Bacillus pumilus: one gene and its partner. The protein of the gene in region 1 binds, or shares a complex with, the protein of each later gene. Links are inferred from orthologs where the notes say so. Each region holds a gene or a part of one and is shown in the gene's direction. Other genes may lie near its edges. The genes, in order: dnaG and dnaB.

What was found.
Region 2: the proteins of dnaG (region 1) and dnaB are in contact, whole or in part, in a crystal structure (PDB 2R6A), measured with the Geobacillus stearothermophilus proteins. The link is inferred for Bacillus pumilus from one-to-one orthologs. Residues at the interface, in WP_049624496.1 of Geobacillus stearothermophilus: Lys456, Leu457, Leu458, Pro459, Ala460, Asn463, Ala464, Leu467, Leu535, Leu536, Ile537, Ala538, Gln544, Glu545, Asp548, Tyr549, His552; in WP_033016901.1 of Geobacillus stearothermophilus: Ser13, Glu15, Ala16, Gln18, Glu91, Leu92, Asp94, Ala95, Val96, Pro97, Thr98, Ala99, Ala100, Asn101, Tyr104, Tyr105, Ile108.

The regions. Positions count from the first base shown.
Region 1 is NZ_CP046128.1:2,190,451-2,193,691, reverse strand. Bases 334-3,241 are described here. They hold dnaG (DNA primase), read left to right. Parts: upstream 334-826; coding sequence 827-2,656; downstream 2,657-3,241. Other genes in these bases: rpoD (RNA polymerase sigma factor RpoD), read left to right, coding at 2,858-3,241; GKC25_RS11085 (YaiI/YqxD family protein), read left to right, coding at 334-794. Outside these bases: GKC25_RS11090 (pyruvate, water dikinase regulatory protein), read left to right, coding at 1-32; more of GKC25_RS11085, read left to right, coding at 294-333. UniProt on the Escherichia coli protein: RNA polymerase that catalyzes the synthesis of short RNA molecules used as primers for DNA polymerase during DNA replication.
Region 2 is NZ_CP046128.1:3,549,219-3,552,414, reverse strand. What follows is about bases 178-3,040. They hold dnaB (replicative DNA helicase), read left to right. Parts: upstream 178-858; coding sequence 859-2,223; downstream 2,224-3,040. Other genes in these bases: GKC25_RS18130 (cytochrome P450), read right to left, coding at 2,802-3,040; GKC25_RS18135 (VOC family protein), read left to right, coding at 2,354-2,767; GKC25_RS18145 (DUF4885 family protein), read left to right, coding at 178-622. In the rest of the region: more of GKC25_RS18145, read left to right, coding at 1-177; more of GKC25_RS18130, read right to left, coding at 3,041-3,196. UniProt on the Escherichia coli protein: The main replicative DNA helicase, it participates in initiation and elongation during chromosome replication. Travels ahead of the DNA replisome, separating dsDNA into templates for DNA synthesis.

The DNA.
Region 1 (3,241 bases):
ATCAAATGCTGACCAAAAGAGGTTCCGAATAAACTCAGGATGCTCCTCCTGGGTTTTTCCTATGGTGGGAAACGGGTAAACAAAAACAATGGCATATTTGCTGCATTTGTATTATAATAAAAAATTGTGATAAAATGATTGATTTTAGGTTTAAGTTAAGTCAAGAACGAATAAACTAATATTGGCAGAAGTCAAGTGATTCTGAACATAACTTTTCGACAAAATGAGTTTTACTGTTGTTTGCTATATGGGGGGAAAGTATGGTCTTTTTGCTTCTCTAAAGCAGGAATAAGGTGGAGGGATGGAGAATTAGTCACCTGAATGAACATAAACAAGAGAGGGCGATTTATGTCGATGCAGATGCTTGTCCTGTAAAAGACGAAATCCTTTCTGTCGCATCTCAATTTCAAGTACCTGTGATGTTCATTGCTTCATATGAGCATTTTCAAACCAAAAGATCTCCACTTGAAGATTGGCGGTTTGTAGATACACATAAGGAAGCAGCGGATTTAGTCATTGCGAACTCAGCTGCCGCGCATGATATTGTCGTCACCCAAGACATTGGTCTTGCCTCCTTACTGCTTCCAAGACAGGTCATTGTACTGTCTGAAAGAGGACGGATGTACACAAACGAAACAATTGATTTTGATTTGGAACGCAGACATGTTTCCAGTAAACAGCGAAGAAAAGGTGTATATGGAAAAGGTCCCAAAAAGCTTTTAGAAGAGGATAAAAAGCGATTTATTGCGCAGCTACAAAAAATCCTGTCGAATCATGAAGGATTTTTGAATTAAAAGGCGAATAATGTACGACGGAGTGTTATAGGATGAGCAAACGTATACCAGATGAACTTTTGGAGCAAATCCAAAAAAACGCAGACATTGTCGAAGTGATTGGAGAATACGTACAGCTTAGAAAGCAAGGTCGAAATTACTTCGGTCTTTGTCCATTCCATGGTGAAAATACTCCTTCATTCTCTGTTTCAGCAGATAAGCAAATCTTCCATTGTTTTGGCTGTGGTGCAGGAGGTAATGTATTTTCGTTCCTCAGACAAATGGAAGGCTACTCATTTATTGAAGCCGTTTCACATGTTGCTGATAAGTACCATATTGATTTGCCTGATCATGTAGCAAATGCTCAGGTCAGCTCCTCACAGCAAGAGGACACTGCAGATCATAAAATGATTGAAGCGCATGAGCTTCTTAAGAAATTTTACCACCATTTGCTGGTAAATACAAAGGAAGGTCAAAACGCACTCGATTATTTACGGGCGAGAGGCTTTACGGATGAAACAATTGCCAAGTTTGAGATCGGATATGCTCTTGACTCTTGGGATTTCGTGACCAAGTTTTTAGAAAAACGAGGGTTTGATCCTGTGATGATGGAGAAGGCTGGTCTTTTGATTCAACGTGAAAACGGAACAGGCTTTTTTGACCGCTTTAGGGATCGTGTGATGTTTCCCATTCATGATCATCATGGGACAGTTGTCGCTTTTTCCGGAAGATCGCTTGGTGATCAGCAGCCTAAGTATATGAATAGTCCTGAAACGCCACTTTTTCATAAAAGTAAGCTGCTTTATCACTTTCATGACGCGCGTATGCATATACGAAAACGCGAACGGGCGGTTCTTTTCGAAGGATTTGCTGACGTCATTTCAGCTGTCACATCAGGTGTCGGCGAAAGTGTTGCAACAATGGGTACGTCTCTAACAGAAGAGCACGTAAAACTTCTCAGACGTAACGTAGAAGAGATCATTCTTTGCTATGACTCTGACACGGCCGGTTATGAAGCCACCATGAAAGCATCAGATTTGCTTGGAAAAAGAGGATGTAAAGTTCGCGTTGCCATGATACCAGATGGACTTGATCCAGATGATTACATTCGTAAATATGGCGGCGAGAAATTTAGGAATGACATCATAGATGCAAGTGTGACATTAATGACTTTTAAGATGAACTTTTTCCGTAGGGGAAAGAATTTATCTGACGAAGGAGACCGGCTTACTTATATGAAGCAGGTACTCCGAGAAATTAGCCGGTTAAACGGTTCCTTGGAACAAGAGATTTACATGAAACAGCTTGCTGGAGAGTTCTCGATCTCACTTGATTCATTAAAAGAACAACTGGAGCTGTTTGAAAAACAGCAGCGGCAAGAAGCCAAAAGCACACAGGAAGAAAGCGGGCTTGAAAAACGGCGTGCACATCTGTCAACACAGGTAAGAAGAAAGCGTCTGCGGCCAGCATATGAAAATGCAGAGCGAATGCTGCTTGCTCATATGTTAAAAAGTGATGACGTGATCCGAAAAGTACTTGACAGAGTAGGGATTGAATTTAATATAGATTCTCACAGGGCGCTGGCCACGTACATTTATGCTTTGTATGAAGAAGGCAAAGAACCAACGCCGCAGCATCTGATGAACCGTATAGAAGATGATGTCATCAATCAGCTTCTGACGGATATATTCATGATTCAAGTTGGAGACGAACTAAGTGAAGCTGAATTAAGTGATTATGTAAAAAAAGTGTTGAATCATCGGAATTTGTCAATGATAAAGGAAAAAGAACTAGAACGTGCAGAAGCGGAGAGGCAAAAAGATTTCTTCAAAGCGGCAACACTTGCAAAAGAAATTATTCAGTTGAACCGTTCGCTGAAGTAATACGTCTAATATTTATGACAAGACTTACGGCTGGCAATGAATCCTTTACGGGAGGAGCATAAGACCGCAAGCATCTTGCCTTCATCATTATTTATTTTATTCCTATTTGCTCATCTGTTTGATAAAGAGAGAAAAGCAGAGCGAAAGCAAATCGCAAGTTACTTTAGAATTCGTTGCAAGCTTTGGAAGGAGGGATCCATAATGGCTGATAAACAAGCCCACGAAACCGAAACTGAATTAACCTATGAACAGGTGAGAGATAAGCTCACTGAAACGGGTAAAAAACGGGGCGTTTTAACATACGAAGAAATTGCAGAGCGTATGTCTAGCTTTGAAATTGAATCAGACCAAATGGATGAATACTATGAATACTTAGGCGAACAGGGTGTAGAGCTCATCAGTGAAAACGAAGAGACAGAAGACCCAAATGTTCAGCAGCTGGCTAAAGCAGAAGAGGAATTTGACCTGAATGATTTAAGCGTACCACCAGGTGTCAAAATTAATGATCCTGTTCGTATGTACTTAAAAGAAATCGGACGCGTCAATTTGTTATCTGCTAAAGAAGAAATTACGTATGCTCAAAAG
Region 2 (3,196 bases), 1.4 Mb from region 1 along the record:
TAATGAAAAACGGTACGATCCTACCCAAGAAAGCGTAGAGAAAAAAATATTCAATCGGCAAAAGGTCAACGAACAATTGCAAGATTTATTCTCTAAAAACGGTATAACCATTCCTAAAAACACAAATTTAACTTTTACCATTGACCCAAATCATTTCAAATTATTGGTGAGTGGTTCAACAGACGAATCGCTGACCAAACAAATAGAAGACCTATTAAATACAACCAACAATACAAGAGAATTATTTTTCCACATCATGAAAAGCAGATCTGACGATTCTACTCAATTCACGCCTGATTCTCTTGCCAAATTCCACCTTGTTAATCAAATCAAAACGGTCACAGGCTACAATTTAAAAGATTTAAGCATTGTAAACGGTCAATTTGTAACGGATAACGGGAAGAATATTTTTGATATATACAAAGAAGAACTCCTGAAAAATCCATACACAGCAGAAAATGCAAGCATTGCCGCTTCACATTACGGAGCACAGTTATTTGATCTAGCCAAAAACGGGTTTGATTCTATTCCCGATTTGGTGTTATCTATTGGTTATCAAAATGGGTCTTTACATGACATTGGACAAAAAGAAAATTATGGAGTGAAGAAAACGATAGATTAACAAAATGTGAACGGCAACAGATACAAATCCCATTAGCGACAATGAAGGACTCTATAACAATTTATGTTACAGAGTCTTTTCTATTGAAATGCGTTAGTTTTGCTGTTCAGAAACACACTGTTCAACGAAACATCCTCATGGTAATTTTGACTATAGTCGATGTTTTTCACTTTTTTATTGATGAAAATGTTAAAATGATGAGTAGCGTATTTTTTTATGAAAGGACGGTGCTTGGCATGACGGAACTTCTCGATGACCGGCTGCCGCCGCAAAATATAGAAGCCGAGCAGGCCGTATTAGGTGCTGTTTTTTTAGAACCATCTGCGCTCACGCTCGCTTCTGAGGTATTAATTCCAGAGGATTTCTATAGAATGTCGCATCAAAAGATTTACAATGCGATGCTTGTACTTGGCGATAGAGGGGAACCGGTCGATCTTGTTACGGTGACTTCTGAACTGGCCAATACAGATTTACTAGAAGAGGTAGGCGGGATTTCGTATTTAACCGATATTGCGAATTCTGTCCCAACTGCCGCAAACATAGAATACTATGCAAAAATTGTAGAAGAGAAATCAATTTTAAGACGTCTGATCCGTACGGCGACAACCATTGCACAGGATGGGTACACGCGTGAGGATGAAGTAGAGGATCTGTTGAGTGATGCTGAAAAGACCATTATGGAAGTGGCGCAGCGTAAAAACTCAGGAGCCTTCCAAAACATTAAGGACGTTCTTGTTCAGACATATGATAATATTGAACAGCTTCATAACCGAAAAGGCGATATCACAGGGATTCCAACGGGATTCTCTGAGCTTGACCGGATGACTGCTGGATTCCAGCGAAATGACTTGATTATTGTAGCGGCTCGTCCATCGGTAGGGAAAACAGCCTTCGCATTGAACATTGCACAAAATGTCGCGACGAAGACAGACGAAAGTGTCGCCATCTTTAGTTTAGAGATGGGGGCTGAGCAGCTTGTCATGCGTATGCTTTGTGCAGAGGGAAATATCAATGCACAGAACCTAAGAACCGGTAATCTGACAGAAGAGGACTGGGGCAAGCTGACAATGGCGATGGGCTCGCTATCAAATAGTGGGATTTTCATTGATGATACACCTGGAATCAGGGTAAGTGAAATTCGCTCGAAATGCCGCCGTTTGAAGCAAGAAAACGGTCTTGGCATGATCCTGATTGACTACTTGCAGCTCATTCAAGGGAGCGGACGATCAAGCGATAACCGTCAGCAAGAGGTTTCTGAAATCTCTAGGGCGTTAAAATCGCTGGCAAGGGAACTTGAAGTTCCGGTTATTGCTTTGTCTCAGCTTTCACGCGGAGTAGAGCAGCGTCAGGACAAACGTCCAATGATGTCTGATATTCGTGAATCAGGAAGTATCGAGCAGGATGCCGATATCGTGGCATTCCTTTATCGTGATGATTACTACGACAAAGAATCAGAGAATAAGAACATTATTGAAATCATCATTGCCAAACAGCGTAACGGTCCAGTTGGTACAGTATCACTGGCGTTCGTCAAAGAATATAACAAATTCGTCAATCTGGAAAGAAGGTTTGACGATGCGGGTGTTCCGCCCGGTGCTTAAAGCCCAGCTCAAGAAGCTGGGCTTTTTTTTGATGGATCTACATCGAAAGAATGATTGAAAAACGGTCGAAATGAGGAGGAGAGGGAGAGAGAGAAATCGTATACTAAAAGGAGAAAAGGAGTGATGACTGATGAAATTTCAACAGTTCGAAGCCGCTCAATTACGCATCGCACGTCCAACCGTCAACATGGAAGAGGTTGTTTCTTTTTATGAAAAAGGCTTAGGGCTCAAACGAATAGGTTCATTTGATCAGCATGAAGGATACGATGGTGTGATGCTGGGGCTTCCTCATCAGCATGTTCATTTAGAAATCACCAAACATGAAGAAGAAGAGAGCCTGCCCGTTCCGCATCCAGAACAGCTGCTTGTTTTTTATATTCCTGATGAACAGGAGTTTCAGCAGATGAAAGAGAGACTGATCTCATTTGGCGGACGGCAAGTCACCTCTACGAACCCATACTGGGATCGAGGAGGGGCAACCATTGAAGATCCAGATGGATATCGAGTTGTGCTCATGAACACAGAAGGAATTACCCCCGTTTAAAAAAGACTCCCATGCTTGGTGGGAGTCTTTTCTGTTATGAACGAAGTGTGACGCGCAGCTTCAGCTCTTTCAGCCCATACATGCCGCTGTTTGTCATCGGCATATAGGAGAGGAGCTCTAGTGACTCATATCGGTCCAATAAGGCCTTGATGGCAGTACATGCTTCCAAGCGGGCAAGTGGTGCGCCAAGACAGAAATGAATACCGTGCCCGAAACCAATATGAGGATTAGGGTGGCGGTGTATATCGAATTCATGTGCATTTGAAAATTGACGCTCATCCCGGTTGGCAGAAGCAAGAAACACAATCACATTGTCTCCCTTTTTCAGCACTTTTCCCCCAAGCTCTGTGTCTTCTGTGACATAGCGGACGATCGTAGGAGCGGGTGCACGAAAACGGACGGCCTCCTCTACAGCACGCGGGATGAGCT